Regions from separate parts of the Ochrobactrum sp. PL_is501 genome, predicted to be linked through region 3. Evidence: predicted binding sites of a transcription regulator. Region 3 holds the regulator's gene; each other region holds the start of a gene.

What was found. Region 3 encodes LexA, which represses DNA repair genes until DNA is damaged. Its sites were predicted from a motif close to TGTTCNNNNTGTGTTCNG; they were not measured.
Region 1: uvrA (excinuclease ABC subunit UvrA) is a predicted target of LexA. The motif match lies at 2,653-2,670, and genes of this name have one in related genera.
Region 2: parE (DNA topoisomerase IV subunit B) is a predicted target of LexA. The motif match lies at 3,628-3,645, and genes of this name have one in related genera.

What each region holds. Positions count from the first base shown of each region.
Region 1 covers NZ_JBVPGR010000037.1:239,875-244,591, forward strand. Annotated here, with positions in the region: gene arsC (arsenate reductase (glutaredoxin)) at 1-304, shown strand, start outside; gene arsH (arsenical resistance protein ArsH) at 301-1,014, shown strand; gene ssb (single-stranded DNA-binding protein) at 1,302-1,817, opposite strand; gene AC0TOF_RS17080 (hypothetical protein) at 1,933-2,409, shown strand; gene uvrA (excinuclease ABC subunit UvrA) at 2,807-4,717, shown strand, end outside.
Region 2 covers NZ_JBVPGR010000035.1:378,209-382,925, forward strand. Annotated here, with positions in the region: gene gatA (Asp-tRNA(Asn)/Glu-tRNA(Gln) amidotransferase subunit GatA) at 1-532, shown strand, start outside; gene AC0TOF_RS13115 (GNAT family N-acetyltransferase) at 523-1,011, shown strand; gene AC0TOF_RS13120 (hypothetical protein) at 1,093-1,275, shown strand; gene parE (DNA topoisomerase IV subunit B) at 1,398-3,503, opposite strand; gene AC0TOF_RS13130 (DMT family transporter) at 3,812-4,717, shown strand, end outside.
Region 3 covers NZ_JBVPGR010000037.1:75,690-80,406, reverse strand. Annotated here, with positions in the region: gene AC0TOF_RS16325 (molybdopterin molybdotransferase MoeA) at 1-555, shown strand, start outside; gene lexA (transcriptional repressor LexA) at 793-1,518, shown strand; gene AC0TOF_RS16315 (ComEC/Rec2 family competence protein) at 1,595-4,108, opposite strand; gene gltX (glutamate--tRNA ligase) at 4,370-4,717, shown strand, end outside.

The DNA.
Region 1 (4,717 bases), 160 kb from region 3:
CCCGCCCACGCGGGATCGTCTGCTCGGCTTGCTGGCGGCAATGAAGCTGACGCCGCGTGAACTGCTGCGCGAGAAAGGTACACCCTATGGCGAACTCGGCCTGTCAGATCCGAAATGGACCGATGACGAGTTGATCGACTTCATGATGGCCCATCCGATTCTGATCAACCGGCCGATTGTAGAAACACCGCGCGGCACCAGGCTATGCCGTCCCTCCGAACTGGTTCTGCCGCTCTTGGAAAACCCGGTTGCTTCCTTCACCAAGGAAGACGGTGAGCAGGTCACCTATGGAGAACGGAAATGACAGACGCGGACTTGCCCAACCTCGACCGGAAATCCTTTCTTCTGCCGGATGAGAATGCTCTTCGCGCGCCTTTTCCGGAACATAGGCCTCGTATCCTGCTGCTCTACGGGTCGTTGCGCGAACGCTCCTATAGCCGTTTCCTGATGCTGGAAGCGCAGCGACTGCTTGATGCAATGGGCGCGGAAACCCGCGTTTTCCATGCCGATGGCTTGCCTTTGCCGGACGATGGGGCGCCGGACCACCCGAAGGTTCAAGAACTGCGCGAGGCGATGCTTTGGTCGGAAGGCCAGGTCTGGACAAGCCCTGAACGCCATGGCGCGATGAGTGCCGTCATGAAATCGCAGATCGACTGGATTCCGTTACCCGGCGGCGCTGTCAGACCCACGCAAGGGCGAACACTGGCCCTGATGCAAGTTTCCGGCGGTTCGCAGAGCTTCAATGCTGTCAATCAGATGCGCATTCTGGGCCGGTGGATGCGGATGATTACCATTCCCAATCAGTCATCGGTTGCCAAGGCTTGGCAGGAATTCGATGATGCTGGCCGTATGAAGCCCTCATCTTTCTACGATCGCGTGGTCGATGTCATGGAAGAACTGATGAAATTTACCCTGCTGACACGTAGGATTTCAGAGCATCTGACAAATCGCTACAGCGAACGGAAAGAAGCCGCTGCCCAGCTTGAAAAGCGTGTTTCTCTGCAATCGATCTGACATTCCGGCAGTCTGGCGCTCAGGCAGCGGGATGCATTCAAGTTGAATCGCCATCCCGCCGCAAGCTATTGTTTGGGCGTGATTTCATCCGATCCGGGCAGGATCAGAATTCAGTCCGATAGACTGATTTCCCTGCGTAGGTGGTTCCCCTTTTCGGAATCATGCTCCGGTTTCAGGCGGGGTATTTCTGCCGATGTGAATGCAAGAACATCAATTCAACAAACAGAAAAGGCGCCGTAAAACAGCGCCTTATCGAATTTCACTAATAAATTGGATTATACTCGTTCTCAGAACGGAATTTCGTCGTCCAGATCGCGGGAGAAGCCACCGCCGCTGCCGCCGCCCGAAGATGGACCGGACGAACCGAAGTCGCCGCCGCCACCGGAGTAATCCGACATCTGGTTGCGGTTGCCGCCGCCGCCAAACGAACGGCCCTCACCGCCGCCTTCGCCACGGCTGTCGAGCATCTGCAGTTCACCACGGAACTTCTGCAGCACGACTTCCGTCGAGTAACGGTCATTGCCGTTCTGGTCCTGCCATTTGCGGGTCTGGAGCGCGCCTTCGATATAAACCTTGGCGCCCTTCTTCAGATACTGTTCCGCGACCTTGGCAAGGTTCTCGTTGAAAATGACGACGCTGTGCCATTCGGTGCGGTCCTTGCGTTCGCCGGTCTGACGGTCGCGCCAGCTTTCCGACGTTGCAATGCGCAGATTGGCAACCACATCGCCCGAGTTCAGGCGACGAATTTCCGGATCGGCACCAAGATTGCCGACCAGAATGACTTTGTTGACGCTACCAGCCATCGAAAAATTACTCCGGGTCTCGCACGCGCACCCTTTCCGCATGTCTTCGCACGGACAAGAGGCGCTTTCCAAATGAAGGCTCAGGCGCAATGATGCGCCATCACCAGAAACTCATATGTTCACCTTACAGGACTGGCTCAATGAGCGCTCAATCCGGCGCGGTGAATTTGTCAATGTCCACAGAGTTTATGTTCTTGTTTTGTTCAAATTGCAACCTTCAACACTAAAAAGACATGCCTTCGCCACAAATTTTCATGGGTTTTTGCACCGTTTCCTGTACGGAAAATGCAGTTTTCCTTATTTCAGCGTGAAAAACCGCATCTGCCTTAATTTCAAAACAGCCTTCGCGTGCCTCATGAATCGACAACCGCAGGTGCTCCGCGAGGCCGTTCAGATTTCCAAGGAAAAGCCCTGCCGCTCACTGTATCTTTGGCGCGCAGGGCTTGGGTTGGAGCGATGCTCATGTGTCGGCAATAATTCGCCAACAGGTGGTTTCGGATCACAAAGGCGCACGGCCATTTGCATTCCGCGCAAATTCAAATTGTCGGCAATCGCACTTTCGATCAACGAGGCATCATTCCTTGCGAAATGATGCTGCCGCAACCGAAACGGATCGTGCTTTCATCCTTGTGAAAGCTAGGCAACGTAGTCAGGTGGACTCATGCTCCTTTACCTCCCTACTGGATCTCCCGCCTCCTGCGGACCTCTTGCCGATGCCGTGTCATCCCACCGCGGCACCTCTCCGCTATCAGCGAGTAAGGGTAGTCTGCTCCTGTCAGGAGTGACAGTCAACGCTCTTGCGTTCACATTTCGTATCGCCTATCAGAAGGCTGGTTGTTCGATATTTGTTCTAATGATAAGAGTGCATCGATGAATGACCCGAGACCCCTTCTTATTGGAGGGTTCCACCCCATATTAGGTACCGGCGCGACGTGTTTCACCATTCGGCGCCCGTTTATCCATGGCATAATGAGCAGGCAGGACGCGGAATGAGCGATCAGAAATTCATTTCCATACGTGGCGCGCGCGAACACAACTTGAAAAATGTCGATCTCGATCTGCCTCGCGACAAGCTGATCGTGATGACGGGTCTTTCCGGCTCGGGCAAATCCTCGCTTGCCTTCGATACGATCTATGCGGAAGGCCAGCGCCGCTATGTCGAAAGCCTTTCGGCCTATGCGCGCCAGTTCCTGGAAATGATGCAGAAGCCGGATGTCGACCAGATCGACGGCCTGTCTCCCGCCATTTCCATCGAGCAGAAGACGACGAGCCGCAATCCGCGCTCGACGGTCGGCACCGTCACCGAAATCTACGACTATATGCGCCTGCTCTTCGCGCGTGTCGGCGTGCCCTATTCGCCCGCGACCGGCCTGCCCATCGAAAGCCAGACCGTCAGCCAGATGGTTGATCGCGTCATGGCGCTTGAGGAAGGCACCCGCCTCTATATCCTCGCGCCCATCGTGCGCGGGCGCAAGGGCGAGTACAAGAAGGAATTGGCCGAGCTCCAGAAGAAGGGCTTTCAGCGCGTCAAGGTAGACGGCACCTTCTATGAAATCGCCGACGTTCCGGCACTGGACAAGAAGTACAAGCACGATATCGACGTGGTGGTTGACCGTGTCGTGGTGCGCGCGGACCTTTCAACCCGCCTCGCCGACAGCCTGGAAACCTGCCTCAAGCTTGCCGAAGGTCTGGCCGTTGCCGAATTCGCCGACAAGCCGCTGCCGCCCGAAGAAACGGCGGAAGGCGGCGCTGCCAACAAGTCGGCCAACGAAACCCATGAGCGGATTCTTTTCTCGGAAAAGTTCGCCTGCCCGGTGTCCGGCTTCACCATTCCCGAAATCGAGCCGCGCCTGTTCTCGTTCAACAATCCGTTCGGCGCCTGCCCGACCTGTGACGGTCTCGGCACGCAGCAGGCCATCGATCCGAATCTGATCGTTCCCGACGAAACGGCAGTGTTGAAGGACGGCGCGATTGCCCCGTGGGCGCGATCCTCCTCGCCTTACTACAATCAAACGCTGGAAGCGCTCGGCAAAACCTATGGCTTCAAGATCGGCGCAAAATGGGCTGATCTCTCGGAAGAAGCGCAGCAGGCCATTCTTTATGGCACCAAGGGCAAGGAAATCACCTTCCAGTATGATGACGGCTTGCGCTCTTACCAGACGACAAAGCCGTTCGAGGGTGTCATCCCCAATCTGGAACGCCGCTGGAAGGAGACCGATTCCGCCTGGTCGCGTGAAGATATCGAGCGCTTCATGGCCTCGACGCCCTGCCCTGCCTGTAACGGTTTCCGCCTGAAGCCGGAAGCGCTGGCGGTCAAGCTTGGCATGAAGCATATCGGTGAAATCACCGAAATGTCTATCCGCAAGGCCGATGCCTGGTTCCATGACATTGATAGCAGCTTCAACGACAAGCAGCGCGAAATTGCCGCCCGCATTCTCAAGGAAATCCGCGAGCGCCTGCAATTCCTCAACGACGTCGGTCTCGATTACCTGACGCTGGCGCGCAATTCCGGCACATTGTCGGGCGGAGAAAGCCAGCGCATCCGTCTTGCCTCGCAGATCGGCTCGGGTCTGACGGGCGTGCTTTACGTGCTGGATGAGCCGTCCATCGGCCTGCATCAGCGCGACAATGCCCGCCTTCTCGACACGCTGCGCCACTTGCGCGATCTCGGCAATACGGTCATCGTGGTCGAACATGATGAAGATGCGATCCTGACCGCCGATTATGTGGTCGATATCGGCCCGGCGGCTGGTGTCCACGGCGGCAAGATCATCGCTCAGGGGTCGCCGCAGGATGTGATGTCCAACGCAAACTCGCTGACCGGCAAATATCTGTCGGGCGCGATGGAGGTTGCGGTTCCGGCGGAACGGCGCAAGATTGAGAAATCCAAGCGCATCCGG
Region 2 (4,717 bases), on a different contig from region 3:
TGCGCCTGCGGAAGCATCTTCGAATCTCGCCCGTTATGACGGTGTGCGTTATGGCCTGCGCGTGCCAGGCAAAGACATTGCCGATATGTACGAACAGACCCGTGCGGCTGGCTTCGGCAAGGAAGTCAAGCGCCGCATCATGATCGGCACCTATGTTCTGTCCGCAGGCTATTACGACGCCTATTATCTGCGTGCGCAGAAGGTGCGGACATTGATCAAGAAGGATTTTGAAGACGTATTCGCTAAGGGCGTCCATGCGATCCTGACACCGGCGACGCCTTCGGCTGCCTTTGGCCTTGCCGATGAGGATCTCGCAAATGATCCAGTGAAGATGTACCTCAATGACATCTTCACGGTAACGGTCAATATGGCCGGTTTGCCGGGTATTGCCGTGCCTGCCGGTATCAATGACAAGGGCCTGCCGCTCGGCCTTCAGCTGATCGGGCGCCCGTTCGAGGAAGAGACTTTGTTTCAGGCTGCTCATGCTATCGAACAGGCTGCCGGGCGCTTTACCCCGGAAAAATGGTGGTAAAATCCGAACTTCTTATTCGCCGGGGCTTCCCCGGCGAATTTGTTTCTATGGCCGCATTGGCGGTCAGGGCTTGGCGGATTGCGGCTCGCGATGTTGAACTGACCGCGAAGAACCAAGAAGCTCTCGAGGTGAAGTTCCTGCGCGATCTGCAAGAGAATGTGGATGGCGTTCTTGTCGCTGAACGCGGCGGGATCATCGCTGGCTGGGGCGCGAGAGTTCCCCAAAGCAATTACATTTCCGATCTATGGGTCGATCCGCCTCATCACGGGCAGAGGATCGGTACGCAGCTGCTGGACGCGCTGGTGGCGCAAATCCTCCTCAACGGCTTTGATGAAGCGGTAATCGGCACGCATGCGGATAATCTCCCTGCGATCAATCTTTATAAAAAATCTGGTTTCCAGATCGAATGGCAGGGAGAGGAGTGGTCCGAAAGTTTCAGCAAAACGGTCGGGAAGGTGAGAATGCGCACAAAGCTCTGAAGCCAGCTTGCGCGACCATTGCCGAACGTTCTGTCGCGCCTATCCTTCTTGAGAGCGGATACATCAGGAGGAGGGCAAGCGATGTGGATGATGCTGACGGAAGTGAACGGCGAGAAGCTCGCCGTGAATTTCAATCATGTTCTCTGCTACAATACTTATGGAACGGGCACGCGCATTGTGACGCTGAGCACGGAACAAACATTTTTCGTCAAGGAATCGATTGAGGAAATTCAAGCCAAGCTTGGTATTGATGTGAAAGCTTAAAGCTTTATTTTAACAATGACTTAATAAGGCTTATTAAAAAAAGAAAATGAACGGCATCGCGCTTGCGAATTGCCGTTCATAGGAACAAGTGGTTCAGGTTTTAGTGTGATTGGAAACGTGCGCTAAATATCCAGTTCTTCGACAAAAGCCGCACGGTCCTGAATGAAGCGGAAACGCGCTTCCGGCTTGGTGCCCATCAGTTCATCGACCGTGTTGCGGGTTTCATCGACATATTCTTCGTCTACTTGAACACGCAGAAGCGTTCGCTTCTTCGGGTCCATGGTCGTTTCCTTGAGTTGTTCGGCGCGCATTTCGCCAAGGCCTTTGAAACGGCCTATTTCCACCTTGCCACGCCCGGTGAACATGGTGCGCAAAAGCTCATCCTTATGGGCTTCATCGCGCGCATAGGCGACCTTGCCGCCTTGGCTCAGTCGGAAAAGCGGAGGCACTGCCAGATAGAGATGGCCGTTGCGGATCAGGTCCGGCATCTCCTGATAGAAGAATGTGATGAGCAGAGACGCAATATGCGCACCGTCGACGTCAGCATCGGTCATGACGATGACGCGATCATAGCGCAGATCGTCTTCCCGATAGTTCTTGCGGGTGCCGCAGCCGAGAGCCTGAATGAGATCGGCGATCTGCTGGTTCGCCGTCAGCTTCTCGCGTCCCGCGCTGGCAACGTTCAGAATCTTGCCGCGCAACGGCAAAATGGCTTGATTAGCGCGATTGCGTGCTTGCTTGGCCGAACCACCTGCCGAGTCACCTTCGACAATAAACAGTTCTGCACCGGCGGCTGCGTTTTGCGTGCAATCGGCAAGCTTTCCCGGCAGGCGCAGCTTGCGCGTTGCGCTCTTGCGGACTGTCTCTTTTTCCTGGCGGCGGCGCAAACGCTCGTCTGCGCGGTCGATCACCCATTCCAGCAGGCGGGACGCTTCTTGCGGCGAAGCCGTCAGCCAGTGATCGAACGGATCGCGGATCGCATTTTCCACGATGCGCTGAGCTTCGACAGTCGCCAGCTTGTCCTTGGTCTGGCCGACGAATTCCGGCTCGCGGATGAAGACCGACAGCATGCCCGCTGCCGACACCATCACGTCGTCAGTGGTGATGATCGAGGCGCGTTTATTGTTGGTCAGTTCCGCATAGGCTTTCAGGCCGCGCGTCAGGGCAATGCGCAGGCCCGCCTCATGGGTGCCGCCATCGCCGGTCGGGATGGTGTTGCAATAGGAGTGAACGAAGCCGTCGCCGCCAAACCACGAAACTGCCCACTCGACAGCACCATGACCGCCCTGCTTCTCGGTCTTGCCTGCGAAAACCTCGCGTGTAACCTGATGCTCCTTGCCGAGCGATGCTTCGAGATAGTCTTTCAGGCCGCCGGGGAAGTGGAAAACGGCCTTTTCAGGCGTTTCCTTCTTCGGGTCTAGCAGGGAAGGATCGCAGTTCCAGCGGATTTCAACCCCGCCGAAAAGATAGGCTTTCGACCGCGCCATGCGATAAAGACGGTGGGGATCAAATTGTGCCGTCTTGCCAAAAATATCAGGGTCCGGGTGAAAACGGACCCGGGTGCCGCGACGGTTATGTACTTCGCCGACATCTTCCAGCCCGCCCTGCGGAATGCCGCGCGAGAAACGCTGGCGGTAAAGACGGCGATTGCGAGCGACTTCAACTTCCAGCACGTCAGAAAGGGCGTTTACCACCGAAACGCCGACGCCATGGAGACCGCCTGACGTTTCATAGGCCTTGCCATCGAATTTGCCGCCGGCATGGAGCTTGGTCATGATGACTTCGAGCGTAGATTTTCCAGGTACCTGCGGATGTTCATCCACTGGAATGCCGCGCCCATTGTCCGAAACCGTGACAAAACCGTCGGCATCGAAACTGACTTCGATGAAATTGGCATGTCCCGCCACTGCTTCGTCCATCGAGTTGTCGATGACTTCCGCAAAGAGGTGATGCAGAGCCTTTTCGTCCGTGCCGCCAATATACATGCCAGGACGCAGGCGCACTGGTTCAAGCCCCTCCAGGACGCGGATGGACGATGCGTTATAGTCGTCGCCTGCCGATGAAGCAGGCGGCGCCTTGGCCGTTACCGGCTTTGGAACAGAAAGCGACGACGCTGCCACCGGCTGCGCAACAGGTTGCGGCGACGCAGGTTTTTCACCTTGCCGTCCCTGTTCCCGTTCTCGGGCATTGTTAACTACTCTCGAGAAGAGATCGTTGCTATCGTCCATCTGTTCCGAAAAGCTCTCTATCTGAATTTCAGGAGGCCGCTGTCGAGCCTGCTCGCCAAAGACCGGAAAATACTGTTCGCGAATCACTTGAATGATGCCACGCGCGCTCGCGAAAGGCGACTAAAGTTCGCCTTACGTTCCATTTGCACACGGCTTTTTCAAAGGGTTTTGTTCAGAACGAAGCTGATTTGCACCAGAAAGCGGTCGAAAGTCAAACGAGGAGGACATTTCCAAGCAAATTGGATGGAAACGCCGCGGCAGTTCGCATAGAGGCATAGCGGGGAACATCCACATACCGAGAGATTGAAATGCAGAGCAGCGCAACAGGCGGCATGGAAGCGCACGTAAAAGGCATGGCGATCATGGTGCTTTCGGTGCTTCTGCTGCCTTTGATGGATGCCATCGGCAAGTGGCTCGCCATGGCAGACCACATGCCTCCGGCCGCCGTCACCTTCATGCGCTTTTTCGTTCAATGCTGGCTGATGTTCTTCATCCTGCTGATCGTCGGCGGTGTTGCTGCGTTGCGAACACAGCATCTGGCAGGCAATCTCATTCGCGGCGCATTGATGGGGTTTGGCGGGCTCTGCTTTTTTACAGCAGTCAAGTATATGCCTCTGGCGGATGCGATGGCCGTCTTCTTTGCCGAACCGCTTATTCTGACGCTGTTCTCGGCAATTTTCCTGAAGGAAAAAGTAGGCTGGAGAAGATTCAGTGCCGTTGGCATCGGTCTCATCGGCACGATGATCGTGATCCAGCCGAGTTTCGAGATTTTCGGCGCCGTCTCGCTTCTGCCGCTGGCAACCGCCGTAACATTTGCTATCTATCTGATTTTGAACCGCAAATATGGTGCGAAGGAAAGCCCGCTTGTTATGCAGTTTTATGCAGGTGTGGGCGGCTGGATGTTTGCAGGTCTCGCCATGATTTATGGAAGCGCAGCGGGGCTTGGTGACCTCAGTTTTGGCTTGCCGAACGGTATTCAACCCTGGCTGCTTCTCTTCCTTCTTGGGACGATCGGAACCGTTAGCCACTTGATGGTCGTGCAAGCGTTCAAACTGGCACCGGCATCCATGCTGGCGCCGTTCCAGTATCTTGAAATCGTCAATGCGGTTCTGGTTGGCCTGATCGTATTCGGCGATTTTCCGACGCCATCGAAATGGCTCGGTATCGTAATCATCGTCGGATCAGGTTTCTATGTTTTCATGCGCGAGCGTCGC
Region 3 (4,717 bases):
ATTATTCCAGACGATCCAGCCAAGATTGAACAGGCGATAGCAGACAGCCTGCAAAGTGGCATCGACGTTCTGGTTACGATTGGCGGTGCGTCCGTCGGTGACCGGGATTTTGTGCACGGCGCGCTTCAAAAACTGGGAGTCGGTCTCGACTTCTGGAAAATAGCCATGAGGCCGGGCAAACCCCTGATGTATGGCCGCATCAGTGTGAAAGATAAAATTGTGCACGTCATAGGGTTGCCGGGTAATCCCGTCTCAAGCCTGGTCTGTGGCCTCGTATTTCTTCGTCCCCTTGTTGCCAAACTCGCTGGAACCAGTCTTGACGCCGACATCCGTCCGGCCAAGCTGGGCGTTACCCTGCCCGCTAACGATCATCGCCGCGATTATATTCGGGCAATAATCGAATCATCTCCGAATGGAACGCTGATCGCAAAGCCGTTTCCAGTTCAGGATTCGTCCATGCTTTCGGCCCTCGTCGGCTCGGATGCCCTAATCATCAGGGACGAGAACGCACCTACCGCCGCGATCGGTGATGATTGTCGTGTTCTTATGTTATAGAGCGGTCGTGCGCTCCCATTTTCAAATTACACGAGAAAAAACATATAACTAATTATAAAATATACATTATTTTTTGGACGCCACTTAAGGAACGCCGCGACCGGATCGGATACCGGCCTTCCATCCATTCTCGACGCAAATGTTAAGGATTTTAAAACCATTGCAGAACAAGACTGGAACATATAGTGTTCGTTCTGGTTTTGTTTTTCTCGATTCTTGGCCGGGAGGGTATCGCGCATGTTAACCCGCAAACAGCACGAGCTTCTGCTGTTCATTCACGAACGTCTGAAAGAGACGGGGATTCCCCCATCTTTCGATGAAATGAAGGAAGCGCTCGATCTGGCATCGAAATCGGGTATCCATCGTCTGATTACCGCTTTGGAGGAGCGTGGTTTTATCCGCCGCCTGCCGAACCGGGCACGTGCGCTCGAGGTCTTGCGTCTGCCAGATTCCATCGCTCCGGGGCTCAATGCGCAAAGGAAGTTTGCTCCCAGCGTTATCGAAGGTAGCCTGGGCAAAGCACCACCAGCCCCTCCATCATCGCGCCCCGCCCCTGCGGCTACCAATGACGATACATCTGCACCAGTTTCCGTGCCGGTCATGGGACGAATTGCTGCCGGTGTACCGATTTCCGCGATCCAGAATCAAACCCATTCCCTCAGCCTTCCGCCGGAAATGATTGGTGCAGGCGAGCATTACGCTCTCGAGGTCAAAGGGGATTCAATGATCGATGCTGGAATTTTTGACGGAGATACAGTCATTATCAAACGTGGCGATTCCGCAAATCCCGGTGAAATCGTTGTAGCGCTTGTCGATGACGAAGAAGCGACTTTGAAACGCTTTCGTCGCAAAGGAGCATCCATCGCGCTGGAAGCAGCCAATCCCGCCTATGAGACCCGAATCTTCGGCCCCGACCGTGTAAGGGTTCAAGGCAAGCTCGTTGGCTTGATCCGCCGCTATTAAAGTGTTGGCGCAAAATGCATAAAGCAAAAAGTTCGAGCAGATTGATCGGTCGTTTTTAGCTGACAGCGCTTAAGGGTCATTCGCAGCGATTTTCGTCATCGTCGACGTCTGCTGAACAGCTCCTTGAATTTCTGGCAGGCTGGGATTTTGGTTTGTATTCGCGTTCAGCCAAACCGCGAGCCGGGCGTGAATGGATGCGATGTAGATGCCAAGGACGGCTCGGCGTGTCGACTGCAAACCTTATCCGGTTGTCCTGTTGCAGAGTAGATATCGGTTGCCCCACCTCGGCTCTTGTTGTTTCGGGAGAAACTACGAGTAAAGCCTGGGAAACTCCGTTTTGTTCTGATGCTTTTCCGAGTCTTATCTCCACAGCTCCCTTTAACGCCAAATCACGTTTACTGATAATCAGGATAGTTGAACGACGGCACGAAGCTTCTTTACCGGGAATAGCGAGAATAACCACATCGCCAATATTGCAGGCTATCTCTCGCATTGCAGTGTCTGCCGTATAGGCAAGTATGCGTCCATCGCGCAAGCTGATCGTGCATAAACCATCTTCGCACTCGAACCGATTTCCATCGGTTCCTTCGTTATTCTTGCCTGTCGCCGGCGCGATAAACTCATCGACCAGATAGGCAGTTTTCCAATTGTCGGCTGTAAATTGCGAGGGGCGACTTCGATTGATTGCCAGCCTCCCATCAGCCAGTCGGACCCCCACCAGTTTGGCATCTTCCGATACCACGATGTCGGGAAAAGGCTCACTGACGAAAGCCACGAACCCAAGAACAATGAAAGGGAGCGCCAGCGCCTTCAGTCGCGTCGACAAAACGACACCCAGAACGAGCGCGATGGTCCAAACAACAAGCGTGAGAGAAGGCATGGCTCCCGGATTGCCGTCGGGTGACCATGTCGCCACGAAAGCAGCTATATGACGGACAGCAAAAATACCCCAGCCCATTATCTGTAAAGGCACCCAGTCCAGTCGCAATGGCATTAGCACAAGACCGAAGACGGCAAACGGCATTACGAGAAGAGCTATTACGGGTTCGGCGAGGACATTTCCTACCAAACCAAACGGCGCTGTGTTGTTGAAGTGATAAGCTGCAAAAATCCCGCTCGCCAGCCCGGCAATGAGGGACGTGCCCGCCGCCGCTGTGAGCAGCTTCAAGATTTTTCCGGCAAAACCAGGAACTGCCTTCCCGCGTTCTTCCGCGCCAAAACGCTTGCTCGCATTGCGTTCGCTCCACCAAGCATAGCCGGCAATCAACGCAGCCGTAGCCGAGAAAGACATTTGAAAACTCGGCCCCAATATTTCATGCGGCGAAATTGCAATCATAGCGACCGCTGCAATCGCCAGGTTACGCATACTGATGGCAGCACGGTCCACCAGCAATGCGCCAAGCATGACTGCGATCATCACGTAGCTTCGTTGTGCAGCGACATCAGCACCCGACATGGCAAGATAGAAGGTGCAGCTTAGCAAGGAGAGAAATGCCGCATACTTCTTCACCGGATGCCTTACGCTGAAAGCCGGAAATAGTGCGAAGAGAGACCGCAACGTCAGCATGACGACCCCTGCGGCAAGCGCCATGTGCAAGCCTGAGATCGACAGAATATGCGCAAGCCCCGCTTTACGCAGATCTTCATTCGTCTGCTCGCTGATCCCCGCGCGCGTGCCTGCTACGAGTGCCGCAGCGACACTACCGTCCTCACCGCCTATCACTTCCTCAATGCGTTCAGACACCTGAACACGCAGCATCGCAATCCACTGGGAAATTTCGGCGGTCAGTTCATCTGGCGGAGGAACCGTCGCAACTTTAGGCGTTCCGAGAAAGAAACCATTGGCGCCAATCCCATTGAAATAAGCATGAAATGAGAAATCATAATTGCCGGGACGAACCGGACCTGACGGTGTGCGCAATCGCGCGAAACCCGTCAGCCCACTGCCAATCGTCGTAGAGGCCGGAATATCCCTTGCATTGATGCGAATGCGTTTTGGTGGAAAACGAAGCTCTGGGCGTTCGGTCTGGAGCACATCCAGTGTTACTCGCCAACTGCCATTATCCTGATATTCCAGAGCAACAACCCGGCCTGTTACGCGTGTTGCGACATCTGAACCCAACATCGGCGTTGCACGGCGTTCCGTCTCCCATTTGGCGACTACAAGCCCCGCCACCAAAGCGATGCTCAATGTTATGCCTTGAGCTGCAACATAATACCGGCGCGCTGCACTCCTAAAGATGACGGCAATTGCAAGCATGGACAAAAGTGGTGTCCATTCAGGTTCGAATGAGAGCGTGAAATAAATGATCGCGCCAACACCGGCGAAAACTGGCAGCAAAAGAAAAAACAGGCCACGCCCGACTTCAGTTTCGATCGCGGCCCTGATCAGATTTTTCGCAATGGAAGGAATAGATAGAAGACGTTCACGCAGGAGGGATGCAGATGGCTTGACCAGTTTCGGATTTGCCGGAAATTCCTTTTCATTCTCTGGCCAGGCCTCTGGCAATAGTGTGCGCACAAAACCATCGGGCATGCTTCTGACAAGCGCCCGTTCGTTTGCATCGCTCGCCTCCCTGATGCCCGTCATGCCCCCGCCTGACCGCAAAAGTTAGCCCAAACCGCCTTGATACCCCAAAAGAACGACGGCACATCAGCACGAAAGGGATGCGAAACCCTTGCGCACATTGCTGCCTATGCTACATGAACCGCAGCCGAAATCGAGTGGGTTCACATCAAGAGCCTCGATTACCCTGCCGGGTATCTCCCGCAGGCTTCAGAATTCAAGTTTGCGCCAATGTCTCGGCATTCGCCGCTGTTCTCAAAAGGCGCATGACATAGTGGAGCTATCATGCCGAAACCGGTTGTAACCCGTTTTGCCCCCTCGCCCACGGGGTATCTGCACATTGGCGGCGCGCGTACTGCCTTGTTCAACTGGCTTTTTGCCAAGCACAATGGCGGCAAGATGCTGCTGCGCATTGAAGACACCGACCGGGAAAGGTCCACAGACGCAGCAACGGCTGCAATTCTTGATGGTCTGACCTGGCTGGGATTGGATTGGGACGGCGATGCCATCTCGCAGTTCGAGCGCGCACCTCGCCATCGCGAAGTTGCGGAAGAACTCGTGGCTCTTGGCAAGGCATATTATTGTTATGCCACGCCTGCAGAACTCGAAGAAATGCGCGAGAAAGCACGCGCC